Regions from separate parts of the Paenibacillus sp. 7541 genome, predicted to be linked through region 2. Evidence: predicted binding sites of a transcription regulator. Region 2 holds the regulator's gene; each other region holds the start of a gene.
What was found. The regulator LexA, encoded in region 2, represses DNA repair genes until DNA is damaged. The targets are predictions, from matches to a motif close to CGAACATATGTTCG.
Positions count from the first base shown of each region.

Region 1: CHH75_RS10615 (SPL family radical SAM protein) is a predicted target of LexA. The motif match lies at 1,459-1,472, and genes of this name have one in related genera.
Region 3: recA (recombinase RecA) is a predicted target of LexA. The motif match lies at 1,865-1,878, and genes of this name have one in related genera.
Region 4: CHH75_RS09285 (YhjD family protein) is a predicted target of LexA. The motif match lies at 1,244-1,257, and genes of this name have one in related genera.

Region 1 covers NZ_NQLZ01000016.1:14,568-18,078, reverse strand. Annotated here, with positions in the region: gene cls (cardiolipin synthase) at 1-191, shown strand, start outside; gene CHH75_RS10620 (YitT family protein) at 354-1,271, shown strand; gene CHH75_RS10615 (SPL family radical SAM protein) at 1,530-2,519, shown strand; gene ligD (non-homologous end-joining DNA ligase) at 2,502-3,419, opposite strand; gene CHH75_RS10605 (ATP-dependent DNA ligase) at 3,423-3,511, opposite strand, start outside.
Region 2 covers NZ_NQLZ01000022.1:146,339-149,849, forward strand. Annotated here, with positions in the region: gene CHH75_RS14250 (LysM peptidoglycan-binding domain-containing protein) at 280-651, opposite strand; gene lexA (transcriptional repressor LexA) at 830-1,456, shown strand; gene glnA (type I glutamate--ammonia ligase) at 1,769-3,097, opposite strand; gene CHH75_RS14265 (MerR family transcriptional regulator) at 3,152-3,511, opposite strand, start outside.
Region 3 covers NZ_NQLZ01000011.1:317,559-321,069, forward strand. Annotated here, with positions in the region: gene CHH75_RS07515 (competence/damage-inducible protein A) at 349-1,614, shown strand; gene recA (recombinase RecA) at 1,948-3,015, shown strand; gene CHH75_RS07525 (regulatory protein RecX) at 3,104-3,511, shown strand, end outside.
Region 4 covers NZ_NQLZ01000015.1:35,999-39,509, reverse strand. Annotated here, with positions in the region: gene hmpA (NO-inducible flavohemoprotein) at 1-454, shown strand, start outside; gene CHH75_RS09290 (Crp/Fnr family transcriptional regulator) at 541-1,056, opposite strand; gene CHH75_RS09285 (YhjD family protein) at 1,316-1,717, shown strand; gene CHH75_RS09280 (GntR family transcriptional regulator) at 1,769-2,908, opposite strand; gene CHH75_RS09275 (type 2 periplasmic-binding domain-containing protein) at 3,056-3,511, opposite strand, start outside.

The DNA.
Region 1 (3,511 bases), on a different contig from region 2:
TGCGCAGCTTTTTTTGCAATTTCGAGCTGACGGCTGTAATGTTCAACAAGCGCCCGATTGACGATCTTGTCGCCGATTTTGAAGAGGATCTGCGGAACAGCCGCCCGATCGAGTGGGAGTCCTTCCATAAGCGTGGAGGCAGGCAAAAAGCGGCGGAGATTCTGTGCAGAATGCTGTCTCCGCTGCTGTAGCAGCCTGATATCTATGTGATCATAAGTTCCGGTTGGTGGCAGACACAGCGCAGGTGCACGCTTGCGGTATATGGCGTTTCATCATTTTATGTTAAAATATATATATAGCTGCAGCTCATAAATATATGAAACACAGATCCTCAGAATGAACGGGGGAAATTTATGTCAAGTCATGTAAAGGTTCTTGCGCATGAGGAAGAGGAGCAGCAGAAGCCGGAGAATCTGAAGGCGGGCGCGGTCCCGAAAAGGCTTCTCCGCCGTCTGGTGTTTTTGACTTTCGGTGCGTTGTTTATGGCTGTAGGGCTGGAGATTTTCTTAGTCCCCAACAAAATTATTGATGGGGGGATCACCGGGGTATCGATTATGGTTGCCCATTTTACCGGCGTTCCGCTCGGGATATTCCTCGCCTTGTTCAATCTGCCATTTCTGTTTATAGGGTATAAACAGATTGGCAAGACATTTGCCTTGTCCACACTGTATGCCGTGCTGGTGATGTCCACCGCAACGTACGTTCTGCATCCGGTCAAGCCGCTTACGATTGATCCGCTGCTGGCGGCCGTCTTCGGCGGCATATTTCTCGGCGTGGGCGTCGGGCTTGTCATTCGCTCGGGCGGATCGCTGGATGGTACGGAAATCGTGGCGATTCTGATCAACAAGCGAACGCCGTTCTCGGTCGGGGAAATTGTGATGTTCATCAACGTGTTCATCCTGGGCAGCGCGGGCTTTGTTTTCGGCTGGGACCATGCGATGTACTCGCTGATCGCTTATTACCTCGCTTTCAAGCTGATTGATATTACGATTGAAGGCATCGACCAGTCCAAATCGGTCTGGATCATCAGCGACAAGTACAGGGAGATCGGCGAAGCCTTGACCCAGCGTCTGGGCCGCGGCGTCACTTACCTTGAAGGAGAGGGCGCTTATACCGGCGACAGCAAAAAGGTCATCTTCGTAGTCATTACCCGGCTGGAGGAAGCGAAGCTGAAATCGATTGTGGAGGATTGGGATTCCCAGGCTTTCCTGGCCGTCGGGAACATTCATGATGTGAAGGGCGGGCGCTTCAAGAAGAAGGATATTCATTAGGCCGGAAGAGCCGGGCCGGACTTCGCATCGCTCAGGCTGGACCGGAACGATATAGAGGATCAGCGGAACATAGTAGTCATAGATATAGTAGTCATAGATACAGGCTGTCCAAGAGAATGCGGGTGCGTTCTTGCGGGCGGTCTTTTTTTTGGCCTTCTGGAAGCTTGCTGAAAATTCCATTTGAAACAGAACATATGTTTGGTTTATGATGGGGAATATAGATTGCAGCACTGGCATTAGAAGGGGAGGCGGGTTGCCATGCCAACGACAACTTATGAGACCGTAACTACGAAGCAGACGTTAAATCGGGTTCAGGAGGAGCGAATGCCTTTTGACTGGTCGATTAATCCGTACCGGGGCTGCGCTCACGGCTGCAGCTTCTGCTATGCAAGGGCCTTTCAGTCCTTCATGGGGCTTGGAGCGGAGGATGAATTCCAATTTCGCATTATGATGAAGAGCAATGCAGCCGAGGCGCTGGAGAAGCAGCTGTCTGGCATGGCGCGCAAGCTCGGCCACGACATCGATGCGCTGGGCAGACAGATCGGTCAGGTGACCATCGGGACTGCGACCGATCCTTACCAGCCGATTGAGGGTAAGGCCGAAATTACGAGGGCGTGCCTGAAGGTGCTGGCCAAATACCGGATCAGCACCAGCATTACAACGCGGTCGCCCCTCGTGCTCAGAGACCTGGACATTCTGACGCAGATGAAGGATGTATCGGTGAACATCAGCATCAATACGCTGGATCCCGGCATCATCCGCAAGCTGGAGCCTGCCTCCCCGCATCCGCACCAGAGGCTTGAAGCGCTGCTCGGGCTATCGGAGGCCGGTATTCAGACCGGGATATTTGCTGCGCCGGTGCTTCCGTTCATTACCGACGAGGAAGAAGGTTTGCGCCAGCTGCTTATGGCAGCGAAGGAGCGTGGAGCGGCGTTTGCCATGATCTCTCTGCTCCGGCTGTCCAAGGATGTGAAGCGCTGGTACATGCAGACGCTGAAGGAGCAATTTCCGGACAAGCTCGCTTCGTATTATGAGCTGTACCGAGGTCCTTATGCAGAGGAAGGATACGTCCGTTCATTCAAGCAGATGGCTGCGAAGCTGCTTGCGCAGTGCGGCATGAACGACGGATCGGCACCGGCTCAGCCTCGGGTGAAGGCTGCAAGCACGAGAAAGCTCCCTCGTCCTTCCGCAGAAGTGACGGTGAGGGAGCTTACACCGGAGGTCGAGCAGCTATCCTTTCCGTTTTGAGCCCCGGCCCGTTCCGGTCTTCAGATGACGAATGATATCCTGTACCGGCTGCGGAGGCAGCATTTGCAGAAGATCGCCCTTTTCTTTCAGACGCTCTTCGATATTGAGCAGATGGAAGTCGGTTGGAGACACATTGGACTTCACCTCTTCCCAGGTCAGCGGCGTGGAGACGGTGGCAAGCGGACGGGCCCGCGGCGTATAGGGAGCTGCGAGCGTTCTGCCGCTGTAATGCTGGAGGTAGTCGAAATAGATCTTGTCTCCGCGATGTTTCTTCAGCCGCTCAATGGTGAACAGCTTCGGATGCTTCTCGGTCACGTATTGACCGACGAACAGCCCCACCGAGCGCAGCTCGTCAAATGTCACGCCTTCGGGAATCGTCACAATAATCTGGACGCCGGTCGCGCCCGACGTCTTCGGCACCGACTCGATGCCGAGCGAGCGCAGCGTGTCGCCGACAATGGAGGCGGCCTCCATGATGCGCGGCTCTTCCGGCAGTGACGGATCCAGATCGATCATCCATTCGCAGGGCAGCGGGCTGCCTGCATAATGGAGCGATGGGTGAAATTCAAGCGCAGCCAGATTGCCGAGCCACAGCAGCTCCGGCAGGCCGTTGAGCAGCACATACCGGATATTCTCATGGACGGCAGTCTGCACGAAGTCCGGAGTTGGCTCCGGGGCGTTCTTCTGATAGAACGATTCGTCCCCCGCCCCATGAGGATAGCGGATCGTGGTCAGCAGCCGGTTGCGGCAGTAGCGGAGCAGGAAGGGGGACAGTGCCGCCAGCTTCTGCAGGTACATCGCCTTGGTGATGCCCACCTCCGGCCACAGCGGTTTGTCCGGGTTCGAGATTTGAATTTCCTGGCCCTCAATGACGAGGGTTCCTTTGACTTGACGCGGCATCCGCTACACCCCTTCTATGGCGAGCAGCTTCGGGTGGCGCATCAGGCCGTCCTGGCTCCATTCCAGAAAGGTAACGGATACCTGGATGGGCC
Region 2 (3,511 bases):
TCCCAATATCATTATAACTTAAACATGACGAATAGAGCTTGTCAAGGCGCGCAGCCCGAACAAGCTCTGGAACAACATCATGGAGGAAAAGACGTGATGTCCGGTACAATATAGAAACCGCTCTGTATCAGCATATAATCATAAATTAAAGCATCATAAAAGGAATGACGCTTTAATTGAGCGATCAGCGTGTACTGATGAATCGCCCCGTCTCGATCACAACAAGGATATCATCTCTCTAATCGACAAGGAGCAACCAAATAAAACAGGTCACGAGCCTTACCATACAGGCAGCTTCAACACTTCCCCTGCTTGAATCTCCGTTCCCTTCAGCCCATTGTAACGCCGTATATGTTCAAGATACACTCGTGTATCTGTATTCTTCGGTTTCTGACTAGAAGCGATGCTCCACAGTGAGTCTCCAGGTTGGACAATAAACTCGACCGCTTGAACCGGCTTGTCCGCGCCGCCCGCAAACACCGTATAAGCGCCTGTCCATCCCGATACAATAATAAGAAGAAGCAAAACGATCTTGATCGCCGGAATCGTCGACATATGCTGTCTTGCGCGCTTCATCCATCTCTCTGCTACGCTCTCCTGCTGTGCAGGAACCGTATCATAAATGCTCCGGTATGTACTGTATCTCAACATGAAAACATCATCTCCCCAAACAGGTGTTCTCTTATGCTCTTAATATAACACGAACACCTGTTTGATTCAATAGGTTCAAGGAACATTTGTTCTATTATTTTTTTAGAACTTATGTTTGTACGAACGGAGGTTCTATGTTATAATTTTACCAAACGTTACTAAGTGGGGTTGATACGGCATGTCGAAAATATCCAGCCGCCAACTGGCGATACTAGAGTTTATCCGCAATGAGGTTCGCAGCAAAGGTTACCCTCCATCCGTCCGGGAAATCGGGGAAGCTGTCGGACTGGCTTCCAGTTCTACCGTTCACGGGCATCTGGACCGCCTGGAGAAGAAGGGCTTAATCCGCCGTGACCCGACGAAACCAAGAGCAATCGAGCTGCTGGGGCAAGAGGAATCCGAGACCAGCCATATGTTCACCCATACGATCGCCAGAGTTCCTGTTGTCGGGAAAGTAACCGCAGGTGTGCCGATCACGGCTACCGAGAACATTGAAGACTACTTCCCTCTCCCTCAGCATTATGTAGGTGATGATAAAGTGTTCATGCTGTCGGTTGTCGGGGACAGTATGATTGATGCAGGTATCTATAATGGTGACTATGTCATCGTCCGGCAGCAACAGACCGCTGATAACGGAGACATCGTCGTAGCGATGACCGAGGACGATGAAGCGACTGTTAAGACCTTCTACAAAGAAAAGGATCACATTCGCCTCCAACCGGAGAATCCAACCTATGAGCCGCTGCGCTTGAATCATGTTACCATTCTTGGCAAGGTCATTGGACTGTTCAGAGACGTACACTAATTTAATCGAAAGCCACTGAACATGAAATCGAGGCTGCTTCCCGCTAACCTGCGGGGAACAGCCTCGTTTTTTTGTACTGCTAAATAAAATTGTCCATAGTCAAGCCCCGGCGTCCATTTCCCACGTTTCTTCCTTCATAACTTATCGTCCCTTCCTCTAGCATGCTTGTTTGGTTAGGAATTGGCCGGCCCTTGCCCCGTTTCAGCGACGACCCATCGGGTACTGTCCGGCTCGCCAACCATTTGCTAATCCGTGTAGCCATACAAAAACCCCTTGCACCACCGGCGCAAGGGGTTTGGGCACATGTTGAAATTAATACATCGTAATGTACTGATCGCGTTCCCATTGATGTACTTGGGTACGGTACATATCCCATTCAATCTCTTTCAGCTCATAGAAGTAAGCCAGTGCGTGATCGCCCAGCGCTTCAGAAATCACTTCGCTGCGGATCAGCTCGCTCAGCGCTTCCTTCAGGCTTGCAGGCAAGCTAGGGATGCCTTCTTCAATGCGCTCTTCTTCGGTCATCACATAGATGTTCCGGTCGATCGGAGCCGGAAGCGACAGCTCGCGCTTAATGCCGTCCAGTCCAGCTCTCAGCATAACAGCCAAAGCCAGGTAAGGGTTCGCAGCCGGATCTGGGTTGCGCACCTCAATCCGAGTGCTCAGGCCACGGGATGCCGGAATCCGGATCATCGGACTGCGGTTACTCGCGGACCAGGCAACGTAGCAAGGCGCTTCATATCCAGGAACCAGACGCTTGTAAGAGTTGACCGTCGGGTTCGTGATCGCTGCAAAAGCACGCGCATGCTTCAGAATTCCCGCCATGTAATAACGCGCTGTTGCACTCAGGCCGAGCGGATCATTCTCATCGACAAAGGCGTTCTGGTCGCCTTTAAATAGAGACAAGTTGCAGTGCATGCCCGATCCGTTCATTCCGAACAGCGGTTTAGGCATGAACGTTGCAATCAGACCATGCTTGCGAGCAATCGTCTTAACAACGAGTTTGAATGTTTGAATCTGGTCTGCCGCTTTGATGGCATCCGCATATTTAAAGTCAATTTCGTGTTGGCCAGGAGCTACCTCATGGTGGGACGCCTCGATCTCAAAGCCCATCTCTTCCAGTGTCAGCACGATATCGCGACGGCAGTTCTCGCCAAGGTCCGTAGGAGCCAGGTCGAAGTATCCGCCTTGGTCATTCAACTCGGTGGTCGGATTACCCTTCTCGTCGGTCTTGAACAGGAAGAATTCCGGTTCCGGTCCCACGTTCATCGAAGTGAAACCCATCTCCTCCGCTTCCTTCAGGCATCTCTTCAGAATTCCGCGAGGATCGCCTGCAAACGGCGTTCCGTCCGGCATGTACACGTCACAGATCAGACGCGCTACACGAACTTCCGACACCCAAGGGAAGATCATCCATGTATCCAGGTCCGGATACAGGTACATATCCGATTCCTCGATCCGCACGTAGCCTTCGATGGACGAACCGTCAAACATCATTTTATTGTCAAGCGCTTTAGGCAGCTGGCTAATCGGAATCTCAACGTTCTTGATCGTTCCCAGCAAATCGGTAAATTGCAAACGGATAAACCGAACATTTTCCTCTTTGGCAATGCGCAAAATGTCCTCTTTAGTGTAGCTCACTGTATCCTCTCCCTTATAAAAATGACAATTTTACTACCCATAAGCATCGAATCCTTATTTATTAAAGAACCGGGATAGCTCACCTTGAATCAACGAAACCTGACCCGGCCGCTTGCCTGTAACCAATTCCTGCTTGAGCAAACGGCGTAGCTGGGACTCCGACATCTCACGGCGTTTATTCTCAGTATCTGCCGTAATGACCGTAGCCTCCTCCGACTCTTTCGTTACAGGATTCATCACCTGCTTGATCCCGGCGATATTGACACCCTTCTCGATTAAAGCCTTAATCTCCAGCAGGCGCTCAACATCATTAAAGGAAAACAGGCGTTGGTTGCCCGAAGTACGGGCAGGGACAATCAAGTTGTGCTGTTCATAATAACGAATTTGTCTGGCGGATAGATCCGTTAGCTTCAT
Region 3 (3,511 bases), on a different contig from region 2:
ATCGTGCCTAGGATGACGGGGACACATCCGGCTTGCTAAGGAAAGGACCTCATTTCACTGTCCAGTGAAGCTGAGGTCCTTTTCCAACCAGGTGCGATGGTCGAGGTGTATTAGCACCAACGTGCCGGGAGCCATGTTGGTGAAGAGGCAGAGGCTCCCCCCGAGGAAGATGGCAGAAGAGACACCAAGGCTGTTAGGGTTGCCGGTTTTCCTATGGCTGCAGGTTGGCATTTGGCTTTGCATATTGGCCCAGACTAAGGGAATTGAGGGAAGGATAACCGGTTTTCATCCGGGCATCTTTGGGGTGAATAACATGCATATAGGTGATTGCACAGGAGGATGGTCGTTATGAAAGCGGAAATTATTGCGGTGGGAACAGAGCTCCTGCTGGGGCAAATTGTGAATACGAATGCGCAGTATCTCTCCCGAGAGCTGGCCGCTCTGGGGATTGACGTATATTATCAGACGGTGGTTGGGGATAACCTGGAGCGTATTCAGGATGCGCTGCGCCTGTCGAGCAGCCGGGCGGATATCGTTCTGCTGTCCGGGGGGCTTGGCCCGACCCAGGATGATCTGACGAAGGATGCGCTGGCGGCATTCCTCGGACGCACACTGCACATCGACCGGATGGCGATGGACGCCATCGAGCGCTTCTTCAGGGAGCGGGGCACTCCGATGACGGAAAACAACCGGCGGCAGGCGCTCGCTATTGAAGGAGGCACACCGCTGCCCAACGAGACCGGACTTGCCGTTGGCAACGCCGTAAGCTCTGACGATGTGCATTATATAGTGCTCCCGGGCCCGCCGAAAGAGCTGATGCCGATGTTCGAACAGCAGGCGAAGCCGTGGCTGATGCAGCATGTGCTTACCCATGAGCAGCCGATCTACTCGAAAATGCTGAAGTTCGCCGGCATCGGCGAGTCTTCCCTGGACGAGCGTCTTCAGGATCTGATCACGGCCCAGACGGACCCGACCATCGCATTATACGCCAAGGAAGGCGAGGTCACGGTACGGACCTCAACCAAAGCGCCAAGCGAATCAGAGGCGATGGACAAGCTTGACGGGCTGGAAGCGAAGATTCGGGAGCGCGCCTCGGCGTTTATGTATGCGAGCGAAGATGTGCCGATCGAGAAGGTGATCGTGGATCTGATGGCGGATCGGGGCTGGACGCTGAGCGCGGCGGAGAGCTGTACGGGCGGGCTGGTGATGGAAAGCCTCACCTCCGTACCCGGCAGTGCAACGATGTTTCGCGGCGGGGTCGTATGTTATACGAACGAGATGAAAGAGAAGCTCGTCCATGTCCCGCACGGGCTGCTGGAAGGCGAGGGAGCGCCCGGAGCGGTCAGCCGGGAGGTGGCCGAGGTGCTGGCCGAGCATGTGCGCATGATTACGGACAGCGATTTCGGCTTGTCGGTTACCGGAGTGGCCGGTCCCGGTTATGCCGAGCGCAAGCCGGTGGGCCTCGTCTACATCGGGCTGGCCGAGCGTGGCAAAGAGACAGAGGTGCATGAGCTTCATCTGCAGGGCAACCGGGAGACGATTCGAATCCGGGCGACCAAAGCGCTGCTCTACCGGCTGTGGCGGCGACTGATGGCTGCTCGCGGCGAGAGCTGATCCGGCTGCCGCTTTTGCAGATATCCTCAAGCGTTGGATGTAAATGTATGGATCAGGGCCTGGCGCGGCGGCTTGCGGATTCGCAATCCTCGCGCTTCGCGCTGGCAAGGCTGCTTGAATTCCCAAGCGGAACCAAGTATAGTAGAAGTACGGAAGAACCGTGGCATATCAAACGATGTTGCCGCGGTTTTTTGTCATTGCGGACGAGAGCGGCAGCAGCGCATCAGGAGGCGATCGCGCGAAAAAAAGACGAATGTATGTTCGAAAAAAGCTTGGCAAACGTGTCAAAACAAGGTATGATAATAATATCAAGAGTGAAGGGTTGTGGAAGAATTGTCAGATCGTCGTGCTGCGCTGGAGATGGCGCTTCGTCAGATAGAGAAACAGTTCGGAAAAGGTTCGATCATGAAGCTGGGTGAATCCACCCACATGCAAGTGGAGATTGTGCCAAGCGGCTCGCTGGCATTGGATATAGCATTAGGAACCGGCGGTTTGCCTAGAGGCCGGATTATTGAAGTATATGGACCGGAATCTTCCGGTAAAACGACGGTAGCGCTGCATGCGATTGCCGAGGTACAGAAGACCGGTGGACAAGCTGCGTTTATTGACGCCGAGCATGCCCTTGATCCGTCGTATGCCAGCAAGCTGGGCGTCAACATTGACGAGCTCTTGCTGTCCCAGCCTGACACAGGGGAGCAGGCGCTCGAAATCGCTGAGGCGCTCGTGCGCAGCGGCGCGGTGGATATCATCGTGATCGACTCGGTTGCCGCTCTCGTGCCGAAGGCGGAAATTGAAGGGGACATGGGGGATTCTCATGTCGGCTTGCAGGCGCGTCTGATGTCGCAAGCGTTGCGTAAATTGTCCGGTGCGATTAACAAATCGAAAACGATCGCGATCTTCATCAACCAGCTTCGCGAGAAGGTCGGCGTGATGTTCGGCAACCCGGAAACGACTCCTGGCGGCCGTGCGTTGAAGTTCTATTCCACCGTTCGTCTCGACGTGCGCCGTGTGGAAAGCATTAAGATGGGCAACGACGTTGTGGGTAACCGCACGCGCATCAAGGTTGTGAAGAATAAGGTAGCTCCGCCTTTCAAGCAGGCTGAGCTGGACATTATGTACGGTGAAGGAATTTCCAGAGAAGGCAGCCTTATCGATATCGGCACAGAGTTGGATATCGTGGATAAGAGCGGTGCCTGGTACTCCTATGCAGGCGATCGTCTGGGACAAGGCCGCGAAAATGCGAAGCAGTTCCTGAAAGAGAACCCGCAAATTGCCGAAGTGATTGAGCAGAAGATTCGGGAAGCAAGCAATCTGACAACCATTGTTCCAGAGGTTTCCGAGAGCGAGAAGAAGCAAGAGGAGCAAGAGGAGCAAGCGTTATTTGAAGTGGACAATGCCTAAAGTCTAACGTCTTCACCACATAAGCGGGACCGCCCAGTGTGCACGCACCGGGCGGTCTTCTTTATTCAGGACGAGGAAGGAGAGCTTGATGAAGAACGACAGCTATAGAGAGCAGGAGCAGACGGAGGCCGAGGCTGAGGGACTGGCCGCTTTTCCGGAAGATGAAGATCTGGTTATCACTGCGGTCGAGCTGATGAAGAAGCAGCGCTATCGCTACCTCATCTCATTTGGCCCCTATACGTTATCCGTTCATGAGGATGTCATGATTAAATACCGGATGATCAAGGGGGCTGTCTTCCGGAAGGATGCGCTGGAGGAAATTGTGGCCGCGGATGAAAGGCATCGCGCCTATGTAGAGGCGCTGCGGTATCTGGAGCGGAAGCCGAGAACGTCGAAGGAAATTGCGCAGCGGCTGCAGCAGAAAGGCTGGGAGCAGGGAAGCATCGACCACACGCTGGAGCGATTGGAGCGGGAAAAGCTGGTCGATGATGGCCTA
Region 4 (3,511 bases), on a different contig from region 2:
TGAAGTCAGCGCGCCAGCCGGCTCCTTCACTTTAAATTCCGATTCGGAGTTGCCCCTGGTTCTCATTAGCGGCGGGGTTGGATTGACCCCGTTGGTGAGCATGCTGGAAACGGCGCTCACCAAGCAGCCCTCCCGTCCAGTCGTATATATTCATGCCGCCAAATGTGGAAGCCAGCATGCGATGCGCGATCATATTGAGCAACTGACTGTCCAGCATCCGCAGCTCCGCTCTTACGTGATCTATGAATCTCCAGAGCAGGAAGACCAGTGCCATAAGACAGGCTACATTGACCTTGAGTTGTTGCAGGAAACAACCGATCCGGGCTCCGACTTCTACTTCTGCGGACCGGTGCCGTTCATGCGCGCCGTATACAGCCACCTGAAAGCGATGGGCGTGCCTGCGGATCGGGCGCATTACGAATTTTTTGGACCTGCCGGAACGATCGAGCAATAATCTGTTTTCCTTCAGAGGCTCCGCTCAGCGTACATAGCATCTGCGCGCTGGGATGGCAGCCTCTTTATGATTCAGCATAAGCCTGCCTAGCCCCGTTCGTTAAATTCCGGTGAACGCAGCAGCCGATTAACCGTTTCCCGCCGTACGCCGATCAGCTGTCCGATTTCCTCCTGGGTCAAATATTCGGTCAGATGCCTGCCGTCGGAGTGCTCGTCTAGCCAGCGCATTAGCAGTGTCAGCCGCTCCTGCGGCGTGCCCACGGTCAAGTGGTCCAGCCGGGTCTGCATAAAGCGCAGCTTCTCCTGAAGCAGACGCGCCACCTCCAGCGGTTTCTCCGGATCTTCCCGGAGCTCTCGGTACCAGGTCTCCGCCGGGATCACTTCCACTTCGCTCTGCATCAGCGCCGTAGCGGTTCCATGCGTTTCCTTCGGACTGATGAGCGAATGATGAGGAACCGTTTCACCCGGATATAAAATGTTGAAAAGAACCATATTGCCATTCTCGTGCAGACGCGTGACCTTGAACAGACCGCTTTCGATACGATATAAATACTTCCCGCTATCCCCTTGCCGAAACAAAATTTCTCCCTTGTTCAGTCTCATTCCCGATCACACTCCTTTGTCGCGTAGGTTTATGCTAAAGACAACGAAATTCTCCATAACGATATGGAGCCATGAATCACACAATGCGATTACCGTAACTATAACAGATGAATGCGCTCAACATCCCTGGAAGAACCAGAATTTGTGGATTGTTTTTCAATGGATGAAGTTCTAAGATGAAAGAAAAGGAACGTATGTTCCTGTATATGTATAAGGTATCACGCTGCATCTACATCACTTGAATCAAGGATGTGCCGCTATGACAAGACTATCCAAGACGCCTCCCCCTCCATCGGAGGAAGACGCCGCCCTGGTTCGAGACTATGTCACTTACTCGGTGCTGCTCGCTTGTGCGAACCGGGATCTCCGGACGCTGCGCACCCTCGATCTGAAGCTGTCCAGCCTGTATATCCACAGCTTGGATGAAGTGAAGAAGGACATAACGGAACACAGACGCCGCATCCAGCTGCAGCTTCGCCGGCACGGCATTCGGCTGTATCGTGAAGAGCGGTGTGCCTATGGCATAGAAGCCCATTACTTGTGCCGAGGCTTCACGTGCAGCCTTGTCGCGGAATGGGCCGAGATGAAGCCGATCTGGATTCATCTTATGATGAATCACATCATGAACCAAGTGTCTCCCGGAACACAAACAGACTGCTGACAGCGGGGACATCCGCTATCAGCAGTCATTATGCAGCATGGCGCTCCATCGCTATTCGACCACGCTGCCCTCCGGGGCCAAGGCCGTGGTTCCTCGCTCCACCAGCTTGACCGGAACGAGCACGCGGCCTGGCGTCTGTCTTCCCTTCTCCAGCCACTCGACAATGATTTCGGCAGCCTGACGCCCGATTTCATAGAAATTTTGCTCAATCGTCGTGAGCGGGATAAGCACATGCTCGGTTACCGGATTATTGTCAAAGCCGATAATCGAGAACTCTTCCGGAATCCGGATGCCTCTGTCCAGGCATAAATTGAGCAGCGATGCGGCAATGAGATCATTTTCGGTATGGACCGCCGTCACGCCATCCGCGCTGTACGAGTCCAGCAGCTCCTTATAGAACCGCTCCCCTCCGACCTGCTCCCGATATCCCTTCATATTGAGCCGGATATAGCGGCTGTCAATCGGAAGGCCGTGGTCTTTCAGCGCCTGGCAGTAACCGAAATACCGGTCTCTGACGGAGGAGGTCGATTCAATCGTCACCGCGGTCAGGAAAGCGATCTTGCGGTGGCCAAGCTCTATCAGCCGCGAAACCGCCTGGTAAGAGCCGTTAAAATTGTCGGATACGACAGCCCCGAGCGGCAAGCTTTCAAAATATTTATCTATCGTGATGATCGGATACTCGTCCAGACAGAGCCGGTGCAATATATCGTAATTCGTCTGGTCATTCCGAGGATATAAAATGATGGCCGCGATGCCCTTTCGGGTCAGCATCTCCAGCAGATCGCGCTCCTTCTGCGAATCGTAATCACTTTGATGGATGCTCAAATAGTAGCCGTTAGCGTTCAGCCAGTCCGAGGCCCCGCGAATATACCCCATCGTCCCCCGGTCATCCTCTGACGGCAGGATCAGCGATATCATCTTCCCGGTTCCCTCAGCTCTGTTCTCCTGTCCCCGGTTTCTGGGCTTGACGAAGCTGCCGCTTCCCTTGATCCGGTAAATGTATCCGTCCCGCTCCAGTTCATCGAGCGCTCTGCGCGTCGTGATGCGGCTGACTCCGAATCTAGAGCTCAGCTCTGCCTCGGTCGGCAGCTGGGATTCAGGACGATACAGGCCCGATGAAATTTCCGACTTCAACTGATCCATGATCACGCTGTACAGCGGTTTATTGTCTTTAGTCAACTTCGTTCTCATCCCATCTACGGTTCTCTTTTTCAGTATCTCTCCCGGTATTAACACTTGCAAAATTCGGACGACGCTGCATCCTTGTTATAGTAAATTATAGCGTTTTCCGCATTGCCGTGTAAACTGAGGGGCAGCTTGCCTCCCTGCAATCATGGCTCACTTTACATTTATATACCGCTCATACTGCGCTCTCTTGATGTCCAAATATTTGCTTGCTCCCATCCTCTCCAAGGTGGAGACATAGGTGTCCCAATCCGTATCCAGGCTCGCTTTGCCGGTCACGAACTTCACGCGCATCTCTTCAATATACTTGTTGATGTCGGTGAGAATCGCGCTCGTTGTTCCCGCTTCCTCGTCGGTTGGCACAAAATCCGGCCACAGCTCCTTCGGCGCCAGCTCGTCCAGCTCGGCAGGATCGGCCTTAATCTCATTTTCCACCGTCGTGCCTCTTGCAGCCATCCGCAAGTCGTCGTCCGGCTCGACATACGGATAATAAGCGCCATATACATTGTCTACATATTGGAATGCCCCTAGCTGCACACCGCCCTTGTAGTTCAAAATTTCATCCTTGTATCTCGGCTTGCCGTCCACGATCTCATACGTTTCCCCTTC